DNA from 3 places in the Mesorhizobium sp. M0571 genome. Region 3 is predicted to be linked to each of the others. Evidence: predicted binding sites of a transcription regulator. Region 3 holds the regulator's gene; each other region holds the start of a gene.
The links. The regulator PhoB, encoded in region 3, activates phosphate uptake and scavenging genes when phosphate is short. The targets are predictions, from matches to a motif close to TGTCATNNANCTGTCAT.

Region 1 (4,157 bases), on a different contig from region 3:
CGGCCTGCGCCGACGCGGCAAATAAACTGGATTGAAGCATGAAAGCCGTCATCTGCCGCTCGCCCGGCGACCTTGTCCTTGAAGATCGGCCGGCGCCGGCCGCGCCGCCCTCCGGCTGGGCGCTGGTCGCGGTCAGCCATGTCGGCATCTGTGGCACCGACTATCACATCTTCGAAGGCAAGCATCCGTTCCTCGCCTATCCCCGCATCATGGGCCACGAAGTCTCGGGAACCGTGATCGAGGCTGGCGAAGGCGTCGACCTCGCAATCGGCGAGCCGGTGATCGTCAATCCCTACCTCGCTTGCGGCCAATGCATCGCCTGCCGGCAAGGCAAGCCGAATTGCTGCGTGAAGATCGAGGTGCTCGGCGTCCACCGCGACGGCGCCATGTGCGAGCAGATCCTGGTGCCGGCGCAAAATCTTTATCCGGCAAACGGCCTGTCGCTGGCCGATGCCGCCGCCGTCGAATTCCTGGCGATCGGCGCCCATGCAGTACGGCGCTCGCTGGCTCAATCCGGCGCACGCACCCTGGTCATAGGCGCGGGCCCGATCGGGCTCGGCACGGCGCTGTTTGCCCGCATCGCCGGGCTCGATGTGACACTGCTCGACATGAGTACGGAGAGGCTGGGTTTTGCCGAAAGCGAACTCGGCTTCGCGACGCACGACGGCTCGCAGGGAGCTGCCCCCGAACTGGTCCGACAGGCGACCGGCGGCGATGGTTTTGACGCGGTGTTCGACGCCACCGGCAGCACCCGATCGGTGCAGTCGGCCTTCGCCCATGTCGCGCATGGCGGAACATTGGTGCTGGTTAGCGTCGTCAAGGACGACATCAGCTTTTCCGACCCTGAATTCCATAAGCGGGAAATGATGCTGATCGGCAGCCGCAACGCCCTGCGTGCCGATTTCGACCATGTCGCCGCCTCGATCCGCAACGGCGCGGTGCCGCTGGCAAAGCTCGTCACGCACCGCACGACGCTTGGCGAGACGCGGCGCGACCTCGCCCGCTGGGCGCATGAGAAATCCGGGTTGATCAAGGCGGTCATCCAGGTCGGGTGATGCCGAAGCTGGCGCGCCTCAGAGAGCCGAAAGTTTCAGCTCGACGCGCTCCGCTGGGAACCGCGTTTCGGCAAACTGGATCGGCTTTCCGTCCGGCGTGACGTTGACGGCGACCGTGACCAGCACGATGGCCCCTGGCTGGAGGTCGAGGTCGGCAAGATCGGCGGCATCCGCATGGCGCGCCGACAGCACCGTCGACTGCCGGAGATAGTCGCTGACGCCGAAGCGCTGGAGCGATGCGGTGATGGATCCGGTCTCCGCCATGACGGCATCGATGCCGGCAAAGCGCTTGGCGTCGAACCAGCCGGTGGCCCGTGACACCGCCTGTCCGTCGGCTTCACCGCGCGTCTCCAGGCGAATGACGTCGGACCCTTTGGCAAGGCCCAACCCTTCGGCGACGCGCCGGCTGGCCGGCTCGACCGCCGACGCCAGCAAGACGCTCCTGCGCTCCGACGCCTGGCCCTGCAGGCCTTCGGAAAAGCGCGTGCGCGTGCCGATCGGATAGGACAGCCGCCTGCGCGACAGCACGAAAGTGCCACGCCCCTGCTCTGCCTTGAGCACACCCTCCTGCACCAACGCCGCGATGGCGCTGCGCACCGTGTGGCGGTTGACGCCATAGCGCTCGGCTAGCACGATCTCCGGCGGCAGTGCCGCGTTCTCGGGAAAATCCCCGATAGCGATCGAACGCAGGATCTGGTCGGCGATCTGGCGCCACAGTGCAACACCGCTGCGCCGCTCGATGCTGTTGGCATGCCCGATCATTCCCGCCCCCAACTTTGCGCCCACTTTGGCTCTTGTCACTCACCCGTCATGGACACGCGCTAGATAACGGGTATAATTTGTATAGTTGTCTATATCAATAGACAAATTAAGCGCACAAGGAGCACCGGCCATGCGGGGACAGGAAGCGCGAGAGCAGGCCGAGCGCAAAGCCGCCATGGCGACACTGGCACAAGCCCCCGGCGACGATATCGTCCGTCTCTGGAATGAGTCCGGCCTGCCTTCCCAGGCGGAGCTTTTGCGTGGTCCCGAAACCGGCCTGGTTACGGTGCGCGGTCGCATTGGCGGTGGCGGTGCGCCCTTCAATGTCGGCGAGGCGACGGTCACCCGCGCCACGGTGCGGCTTGCGTCCGGGCAGGTCGGCCACTGCTACGCACTCGGCCGCGACAAGCAAAAGGCAAGGCTGGCAGCGATTGCCGACGCGCTCTGGCAGGACCCCGCCCACCGTAACGCAGTCGAGACCAGGATCGTCGCCCCCTTGCAGGCCGCACTGACCAAGGCGCGTGAACAGCGCCGCGCCGAGACGGCGGCGACCAAGGTCGACTTCTTCACCATGGTACGCGGAGAAGACTGATGGACGCAGCCGTGCAATCGATCGAAGGCGGTTTCGCCGATCCGGTCTTCAACGCGCAGACGGTGTTCCGCGCCGTCATGGACGCGATGGCACGGCCGGGCAGCGTGCAGCCCCTGCCGGTCCTTGCCCACCCTCCGGCGCCGCTGTCGGCCACCGCCGGCGCCATAGCCCTGGCGCTGTGCGACAACGACACGCCGCTCTGGCTCGACCCGGCTTTGCAGGCCTCGCCCGCTATCAAATCCTGGCTCGGCTTCCATACCGGCGCGCCACTGGCCAACACGCCGGCCGACGCACATTTCGCGCTGATCGCCTCGCCGGCCGAGATGATGGCGCTCGACGGCTTTTCGCAAGGCACCCAGGACTATCCGGACCGTTCCACGACGCTGATCCTCGAGGTCAGCGATCTCGTCTCCGGCGCTCCGCTATTGCTCGAAGGCCCCGGCATCGAACGGACGGCGACGATCGCGCCGGCACGGATGCCGCGTCATTTCGTCGAGCAGTGGAAGCAGAATAACCAGCGCTTTCCGCGTGGCGTCGACATCATCCTCGCCACCCCTGGCGGAATTGCCTGCCTGCCGCGCACGACGCGCATCAAGATGATGGAGGCATAGGATGTATGTCGCGGTAAAGGGCGGCGAAGCGGCCATTCGCAACGCTCATCAATTGCTCGCCGACCGCCGGCGCGGCGACCGTTCAGTGCCCGCACTTCGTCTCGACCAGATCGTCGAGCAGCTGGCGCTCGGCGTCGACCGGGTGATGAGCGAAGGCTCGCTCTACGACCGCGAACTGGCGGCGCTCGCCATCGTTCAGGCGCGCGGCGACATGATCGAGGCGATCTTCCTGGTTCGCGCCTATCGCACGACGCTGCCGCGCTTCGGCTACACCAGAGCGGTTGAGACCGGCACGATGCTGGTCGAGCGGCGCGTCTCGGCGACCTACAAGGACCTGCCGGGCGGCCAGCTTCTCGGCCCGACCTTCGACTATACCCACCGGCTGCTCGATCCCGAGCTTGCCGCCGGCGGCGATGTCGCCGAGCCGGAGCAGCGTGCGGGCGAGGCGGAAGCCATGCCGCGCGTCTCGGCGATCCTTGCCCGCGAAGGCCTGATCGAGCCCGACGGCGACATGCCGCAGGACCATGTCCCAGGCGACATCACCCGCGAGCCGCTCGAATTCCCGATGGCGCGTGATATCCGCCTGCAGGCGCTGTCGCGCGGCGACGAAGGGTTTCTGCTGGCGCTCGGCTATTCCACCCAGCGCGGCTATGCGCGCAATCATCCCTTCGTCGGCGAAGTCCGCATTGGCGAGGTCGAGCTGGAACTCGACGTGCCGGAACTGCCCTTCGCCGTCCCGCTCGGCTCAATCCGCGTCACCGAATGCCAGATGGTCAACCAGTTCAAAGGCTCGGCCAAGGCGCCGCCGCAATTTACCCGCGGCTACGGCCTCGTCTTCGGCCAGAGCGAGCGCAAGGCGATGGCCATGGCTTTATGTGACCGCGCGCTGCGCGCTTCGGAGTTCGGCGAGGATGTCGTTGCCGCCGCCCAGGACGAGGAGTTCGTCATCTCGCATTCCGACAATGTCCAGGCGACCGGCTTCGTCGAGCACCTCAAGCTGCCGCACTATGTCGACTTCCAGGCCGAACTCGACCTCGTGCGCCGCATGCGCGCCGAGCACGACGCCCGCGAGAACACCGGCAAGATGGAAGAGAAAAGGGAGGCCGCGGAATGACCGCCCAACCAACCGATATCGCC
Region 2 (4,157 bases), on a different contig from region 3:
TGCCGGGTCGATCTCTTTCTGACGCGACCAATCGGGGGTGGCGTCGCCCCCCGGTGCCAACAGCAAATTGCGGTCGATGACGCGGTAGCGCTCCCGCAACTGGCCGAGGAAGCCAGTGTAATAGGGATGGCTGATGCCGGCCGTCTTCAGGATATGGTAGGGCAGGAAGGCCGGGCTGACGGCGCCCAGATCCTCGGCCGGCCCGCTGCGGTTCGACCAGACGATCAGCGGCGTCTGGTGGTGCAGCAGCATCTGGTCGGCCGCCTCCTTGCGCGGCGCGACATTGTCCTTCAGGAAACCGGTCTCGACGTAGACCGGCCCAAGCGGCGGCAGATGGTCGCCGAAGAAGGCGATGACCGTCGGCCGCTCGCGTGTCTTCGCCCATTCGATCAGCCGCTCAAGGCCGCGGTCCGCATCGGAAGAGCCTTCGGCGTAGCTCAACAGCGATTCACGCGCCCATTGGCTGATCGGCGCCTGCACCTTGTGGGTCGGATTGTTATAGCGATACGGCTCATACGGTCCGTGGTTCTGCAGGCTGACGGCGAAAAAGAAGACCGGCTCGGCACTGGTATCGGCCTCGTGGATGATCTCGTCGGTCATCGCGGCGTCCGACGCGAGCGGTCCGCGTTTTTGCATGGGCGGCAGCGTCTCCTCGGACTTGAAGTCGTTGAAGCCGAAATCGGCATAGACGGCTCCCCGGTTCCAGAACCAGTTGGTGCCGGGATGGATGGCGCGTGTCCGGTAGCCCTGGCTTTTCAGGAAGGTGGCGAGCGAGGGGGTCGGTGTCCGCACATATTGCTGGTAGGGAATGCTGCCCGCCGGCAGGAAGGCGTTGGAAAAGCCGGTCAGGGCCTCGAACTCGATGTTGGCCGTCATGCCGCCGAATTCGGGCGAGAACATATAGCCCGAGCGCAGTGCCCGCACATTGGGGATCGGATCGGGCGTGATGGTGACGCCGGGCAGCTTGGTCGGATCCCAGAACGATTCGCTCATGACGACGATGATGTCGGGCTTCTCGGCAGGTATCGAGGCCGTCACCTGCGGTTTGCCGATCGCCGCGATCGCCTTGCCGGAATAGCCGGGCGGCGCCGAGACATGGGCCATCGGGACGTTCAGCGCGAAGGCGAGCGCAAAACCGTTCGAGGCATAGTTTTCCTTCTGGTCCCACATGATCGGGATGATCTGCAGCCGGTCGCGCGTCCACGAGAAAGTGGCATAGTCCATGATGGAGACGAAGAAGGCGATCAGCGGCACCGTCAGCGTCAGCCGGGCAAGGCGGCCCTTGTGGCTGAGCGACGGAACGCGGCGGCGCCATAGCCGCCAGCAATAGACGAGCAGCGACAGCCCGCCGACGATGCCGATCGCCAGGGCAATGGCGGTTCCCGGGCGATCGCGCACCAGGAGCGGCATCAGTGCCACGATCTGCCGGGAATAGAGGAAATCGGTCGGATAGAGCGGATCGCCGAGATAGAGCGACTTCTGGTGGCCGACGAACGCCAGCGACAACGTCAGCGGCGCGACGATCATCAGGCTCTGATGGCTGCGGCCAAGCACGGCGTCGAGGCCGATGAGGATCAGCGCAAAAATAATGATTGTGGTCCAGCCGGGTTTGAAGGGCTGCAGAAAGAAGTCGATGGTGCCGGCAAAGTTGCCGCGCACGATCAGTTCGATGGCGAACACCAGGATGGCCGCGGCCAGCAAGCTGATAAGGCCATAGCGGATGACAGGCCATTTGCGCGCCGGCAGATAGCCGGTGGATGGATCGCCTTCGAGAAACTGTGGCGCGGCCTCGGCTGCGCTGTTCTTGGTCTTTGCCACTTCAATAGTTCCCCGGCCCGCAACAAAAGCGTCACTCGACTGTCATCGAACTGTCACGCAAAGCTAGCGCCTGTGGCGGAAATAAGAAGAGCCAGCAAACAAATCGTGAGCGGTTTTCATCATGAGTGATCGCCAAAAAGCCTGCCGAAACAGGCACTCGGCCGACGTTGCGCGGTCGAGGTTGGACTTGACTTGGCCGCACGCCTTGCGTCACAGGCAACCAGAACCAGCAGCTGGGAGCCGCCGATGGCCATCGCATTCACCTTTCCGGGGCAGGGCAGCCAGGCTGTCGGCATGGGCAAGGACCTCGCCGACGCCTTTGTGGAATCGCTGCGGATCTTCGAGGAAGTCGACGATGCGCTCGGCGAAAATCTATCGAAGCTGATCTGGGAAGGTCCGGAAGAGACGCTGACGCTGACCGCCAACGCCCAGCCGGCGCTGATGGCGGTGTCGCTTGCCGCAATTCGGGCGCTGGAGGCGCGCGGCTTCTCACTGGAAGATAAGGTCACCTATGTCGCCGGCCATTCGCTTGGCGAATATTCGGCACTTGCAGCCGCCGGTTTCGTTTCGGTCGCCGACGCCGCCCGGCTGTTGCGCATCCGCGGCAATGCCATGCAGGCGGCGGTACCGGCCGGAGAGGGCGCCATGGCGGCGATTATCGGGCTGGAACAGGCTGACGTCGAGGCGGCTTGCGCCGAGGCCGCCCACGGCGCGGCCAAAGATCCGGCGCACGCCTTGGTTTGCCAGATCGCCAATGACAATGGCGGCGGCCAGCTGGTGATCTCAGGCGCCAGGCCGGCGGTCGAACTGGCGGCGAAGCTATGCACGGAGAAGGGCGCAAAGCGGGCGCTGATGCTGCAGGTCTCGGCGCCCTTCCATTCGGCACTGATGAAGCCGGCGGCCGAGATCATGCGGGAGGCGCTGGCGGGAGTGCAGAAGAATGCGCCGGTCGTGCCGCTGGTCTCCAATGTTACGGTGATCCCGACGAGCGATCCGGACGAGATCGCCCGCCGCCTCGTCGAACAGGTGGTCGGGCGCGTGCGCTGGCGCGAAACGGTGGAGTGGTTCGGCGCGAATGGCGTTGCGACACTATATGAAGTGGGCGCCGGCAAGGTTCTGTCGGGGCTGGCGCGGCGCATCAACCGCGATATTGCCACCAGTGCCATCGGATCCGCGGCGGATGTCGAGGCGGCGCTGGCGGCACTTGCATAATCAACTGGCGATTTGACCCCGCTCCATGCGAAGGGTGTTCGCTCAGATCAGGAGACAAGAATGTTCGAATTGACCGGCCGCAAGGCGCTCGTCACCGGCGCATCGGGAGGCATCGGCGAGGCGATCGCCCGCGTGCTGCATGGCCAGGGCGCCATCGTCGGCCTGCACGGCACACGCATCGAGAAACTGGAGGCGCTGGCCGCCGAACTGGGCGACCGGGTCAAGCTGTTCCCGGCCAATCTTTCCAATCGCGACGAGGTCAAGGCGCTCGGCCAGAAGGCGGAGGCCGACCTCGAAGGCGTCGACATCCTCGTCAACAATGCCGGCATCACCAAGGACGGGTTGTTCGTACGCATGGCTGATGCCGACTGGGATAGCGTGCTCGAGGTCAACCTGACCGCCGTGTTCCGGCTGACCCGCGAGCTTACCCATCCGATGATGCGGCGCCGACATGGCCGCATCATCAACATCACTTCAGTGGTCGGCGTCACCGGCAATCCCGGCCAGACCAATTACTGCGCCTCCAAAGCCGGTATGATCGGCTTTTCCAAATCGCTGGCGCAGGAGATCGCCACCCGCAATATCACCGTCAACTGCGTCGCCCCGGGCTTCATCGAATCGGCGATGACCGACAAGCTCAACGACAAGCAGAAAGAGGCGATCATGGCGGTGATCCCGACCCGGCGCATGGGCACGGGCGCTGAAGTCGCCTCTGCCGTCGCCTACCTCGCTTCCAATGAGGCAGCCTACGTCACCGGCCAGACCATTCATGTCAATGGCGGCATGGCGATGATCTAACACTTGGGAAAACGCTTCATTCCGTCTTGGATGCACGGCATTTTTCGTGTAATGCCGCCCGCAACCCGGCGGTTCGGGCAAAAACCGGTCCTGTTCCGCTGCGTTTCCGGCAGGACCATCTTTCAGCTTGATTAGCGGCATTCTGCCCGCTAACGAAGACAGACAACCAAAAGACGAGGATGCCCAAATGAGTGACACCGGAGAGCGCGTCAAGAAGATCGTCATCGAGCACCTTGGCGTCGATGCCGACAAGGTGACGGAGCAGGCGAGCTTCATCGATGATCTGGGCGCGGACAGCCTCGACACGGTCGAACTTGTCATGGCGTTCG
Region 3 (4,157 bases):
GGCCGGCACCTACATGGCCGAGTATGGACGCTTTTCGCGCATCACCACCGTCGTCCGCTTCATCAACGACATCCTGTTGTCGGCGCCGTCGATCATCATCGGCTTGTTCGTCTATGAATTGATGGTGCGGCCAATGGGGCATTTCTCGGCGATTGCCGGCGCCGTTGCGCTTGCCATCCTGGTCATTCCGGTGGTCGTGCGCACTACTGAAGACATGCTCAACCTGGTGCCGAACGCGTTGCGTGAAGCCGGCGCCGCGATCGGCGCGCCGCGCTGGGTGGTGATCCGTTCGGTCGCCTACCGCGCCGCATTGTCCGGCATCGTCACCGGCATATTGCTGTCGATAGCACGCATTTCCGGCGAGACGGCGCCGCTGCTCTTCACCGCGCTCAACAACCAGTTCTGGAGCAGCAATATCAACGCGCCGATGGCCAGCCTGCCGGTGACCATCTTCCAGTTCGCTCTCAGCCCTTACGAGGAATGGCAGCAGCTGGCGTGGACCGGCGCACTCATAATCACCCTGACGGTTCTGGGCTTGAGCATCCTCGCCCGCAGCCTTACCGGACGCAGAGAGGACAGATGACACAGATGTTGTCCCCGGACATGACGATGACCGAAACGGTCGCCGAGAAGACGAAGATCGAGGTCAAGAACCTCAACTTCTACTACGGCCAGAGCAAGGCGCTGAAGGACATCAGCCTGTCGCTGCCCGAGCGCAGTGTCACGGCCTTCATCGGGCCTTCGGGCTGCGGGAAGTCGACGCTGCTGCGCGTCTTCAACCGCATCTACGAGCTCTACCCGAAACAGACAGCCGAGGGCCAGGTCCTGCTCGACGGCAAGAACATTCTCGACCGGTCGCAGGATCTCAACCTGCTCAGGACCAAGATCGGCATGGTGTTCCAGAAGCCGACGCCGTTCCCCATGTCGATCTACGAGAACATCGCCTTCGGCGTCAGGCTCTACGAGAATCTCGGCAAGTCCGAGATGGACGGCCGCGTCGAACAGGCGTTGAAGCGTGCCGCGCTTTGGGGCGAGGTCAGGGACAAGCTCAACGCCAGCGGCTTGAGCCTCTCCGGCGGCCAGCAGCAGCGGCTCTGCATTGCCCGCACCGTGGCAGTGAAGCCGGAAGTCATTCTGCTCGACGAACCGGCCTCGGCCCTCGACCCGCTGTCGACCGCCAAGATCGAGGAACTGATCGACGAATTGCAAGCCGACTACACGATCGTCATCGTCACTCACAACATGCAGCAGGCGGCGCGCGTGTCGCGCCAGACTGCCTTCATGTATCTGGGTGAGCTGGTCGAGTTCGACCGGACCGAGAAGATCTTCACGTCGCCCCGCGAGAAGCGCACGCAGGACTACATCACCGGCCGCTTCGGCTGAGCGGTGCCGATCACGCAGACGAGGACAATATCATGGCCGAACATACAGTCGCGTCTTTCGACGAGGATCTCGAGCAGATCAGCAAGCTGATCCGCGACATGGCCGACCTCGCCGGTTCGATGGTCGGCGGGGCGACCAAGGCCCTGTTGAATTCCGACAATGCGCTGGCGCAGCGCGTTGTTTCGGACGACGCCATCATGGATGCGCGTCAACGCGAACTGGACGACCGCGCCATCACCCTGATCGCCAAGCGCCAGCCGATGGCCCACGATCTGCGCCATGTCGTCGGGGCGATCCGCATGGCCGGCGACCTCGAACGCATCGGCGACCTTGCCAAGAATATCGCCAAGCGTGTGAGTGCGGTCGGCCTCAGCGTCACGCCGCGCGACCTATCGCATTCCATCGATGCGATGGCGCAGCTGGTGCTCATCCAGGTGCAGGGCGTCATCGAGGAGTATGCTGCCGGCGATGCGGCCGCGCTGGCCAAGCTACGCGCCGCCGACGAGCGCATCGACGTCAAATACACGTCCGTGTTCCGCGAGCTGTTGACGTACATGATGGAAGACCCGCGCAACATCACCGCTTGCACGCATCTGCTGTTCTGCGCCAAGAATCTGGAGCGGATCGGCGACCATGTCACCAACATCGCCGAAAATGCGTATTATGTGCTGACCGGCGAGCAATTGCCTGTCAATCGTCCGAAGCAGGACGAAACGACAATGTCCGCACCGGTGACATGATGGGGGTGCCCAGCCGATGATCGCACCACGCATAATGGTGGTGGAGGACGAGGAGCCGTTGGGTGTGCTGCTCCGCTACAATCTCGAATCCGAAGGCTACCAGGTCGAGGTGGTGACACGCGGCGACGAAGCCGAGATCCGTTTGCAGGAGAATGTGCCCGATCTTCTGGTGCTCGACTGGATGATACCAGCGGTTTCCGGCATCGAGCTCTGCCGACGGTTGCGGGTGCGCCCCGAAACCGAGCGGCTGCCGATCATCATGCTGACCGCGCGCGGCGAGGAGAGCGACCGGGTGCGCGGTCTTTCGACCGGCGCCGACGACTATCTGGTCAAACCGTTTTCGACACCGGAATTCATGGCCAGGGTCAAGGCGCTGCTGCGCCGCGCCAAGCCGGAAGTGCTGTCCAGCGTGCTGAAGGTCGGCGACATCGTGCTCGATCGCGAATCGCACAGGGTCTATCGCAAGAAGAGCGAAATCCGGCTCGGGCCGACCGAATTCCGGCTGCTCGAATTCATGATGCGGCATCCCGGCCGCGTCTTCTCGCGCAGCCAGTTGCTCGATAATGTCTGGGGCGAGACGATCTACATCGACGAACGCACCGTCGACGTGCATGTCGGGCGGCTGCGCAAAGCCGTCAATAACGGCCGCATGCCGGATGTCATCCGCACCATCCGCGGTGCCGGCTATGCGATCAGGGAAGATTGACCTGCCTGGTCAGGCTACGTTCTTTCTGATGCCGGGCCTCATTTGCGCGCCCGGCGCGAAAATCTCCTGGTCGACGAAGCTTAACGCCCGCATCGCGCAGCCTTCGCGGATCAGCGGCAATTCGTTCGGCTCGGTGTCGAAGGAGATCGAGCTCGAATGCTGGCCACCGGCGGTCTGGGCGATGGCCTTGCGCAAGGCCGGCTCGATCAGATCGAAGGCGGCGGCACTGACGCCGACCATCGCGACCGGTGCTGGATCGATCAGCGCGAACAACGAGCCGAGACCGAAACCCAGCGCTTCGCCGGCCCTGCGGTAGGCCTCGCGTTCCGGCCCATCCTTCTCGCGGGCCCGGGCCGCCAACGCGCGCATGTCGGCGTCGCTGACGTCGGCGACCGGTTTGCTGTCTTCGCTCATCCCCGTAGCGTTGCGCCAGATGGCGTAATTGCCTGCATAGGCCTCGATGCAGCCGCGCCGCCCGCAACGGCAGAGCGCGCCGCCTGGACGATGGATCATGTGGCCAAACTCGCCGCCCGAGGAATGCGTGCCGGTGAACAGCTCGCCCTTCAGCACCAGCCCCATGCCGATGCCGTGCGAAAGCAGGATGGCGATGAAGTCGTCGCGATAGCGATCCGGATCGCGCCAGCGCAAAGCCACCGCCATCATATTGCAATCGTTCTCCACCGTGGCCGGGATGCCGAATTCGTCTTCCAGCATGTCGGCAAAGGCGATGTCCGTCTGCGGCGTGATCGGCGACCACAGCATGGCGCGTGCAGGGGAGTCGGTAATTCCCTGAATCGCCAGGGCGATGCGGGCGACACTGCGGACGTCAAGGTCTGGATCTTCCAGCCGGCGCCGGACGATGGCCATGCATTCGCGGATCAGCTCGTCGCGCGGCATGGTCAGCGTGTCCAGCCGGCGCTGTTCCTCGACGACCACCTGTCCCGCATAGTCGATGATGGCGGCCGACAGGAAATTCAGCGACAACACCACGGTCAGCACCGCCGCCGCTTCCGGGTTGAGGGCGAGGCCGACCTGCGGACGACCGCGTTTCAACGAAACGGGCTCGTTTGCCTTGCTCTCGGCGAGGATGCCTTCCCGTATCAGGTCGGAGGAGATCGCCGATATGGTCGAATGGCTGAGGCCGGTGGTTGCAGCGATCTCCGTACGCGACGGCTGGCTGGCCCGGCGCACCGCCGAGATCACCATCGCCCGGTTGCGCCGGCGCAAATCGTCATGGCGGATTCCGACCGACATCGTTTTGCTTTCCTCCCGGTTGCCGCGGCCGCTCATGAACCGGAAGCCGTCGGTAATGTCCGACAAATAGTGTC

Region 1: a site for PhoB is predicted at 1,851-1,867, ahead of phnF (phosphonate metabolism transcriptional regulator PhnF). Genes of this name have one in related genera too.
Region 2: a site for PhoB is predicted at 1,859-1,875, ahead of NKI85_RS23670 (LTA synthase family protein). Genes of this name have one in related genera too.

What each region holds. Positions count from the first base shown of each region.
Region 1 covers NZ_JAMYQT010000013.1:90,984-95,140, forward strand. The annotation lists gene NKI85_RS17190 (ABC transporter permease) at 1-25, shown strand, start outside; gene NKI85_RS17195 (zinc-binding alcohol dehydrogenase family protein) at 39-1,055, shown strand; gene phnF (phosphonate metabolism transcriptional regulator PhnF) at 1,074-1,817, opposite strand; gene phnG (phosphonate C-P lyase system protein PhnG) at 1,948-2,409, shown strand; gene phnH (phosphonate C-P lyase system protein PhnH) at 2,409-3,020, shown strand; gene NKI85_RS17215 (carbon-phosphorus lyase complex subunit) at 3,022-4,134, shown strand; gene NKI85_RS17220 (alpha-D-ribose 1-methylphosphonate 5-phosphate C-P-lyase PhnJ) at 4,131-4,157, shown strand, end outside.
Region 2 covers NZ_JAMYQT010000021.1:95,532-99,688, forward strand. The annotation lists gene NKI85_RS23670 (LTA synthase family protein) at 1-1,818, opposite strand, end outside; gene fabD (ACP S-malonyltransferase) at 2,065-3,030, shown strand; gene fabG (3-oxoacyl-[acyl-carrier-protein] reductase) at 3,091-3,828, shown strand; gene NKI85_RS23685 (acyl carrier protein) at 4,016-4,157, shown strand, end outside.
Region 3 covers NZ_JAMYQT010000001.1:408,511-412,667, forward strand. The annotation lists gene pstA (phosphate ABC transporter permease PstA) at 1-583, shown strand, start outside; gene pstB (phosphate ABC transporter ATP-binding protein PstB) at 580-1,383, shown strand; gene phoU (phosphate signaling complex protein PhoU) at 1,416-2,123, shown strand; gene phoB (phosphate regulon transcriptional regulator PhoB) at 2,140-2,829, shown strand; gene NKI85_RS02025 (ROK family protein) at 2,839-4,083, opposite strand.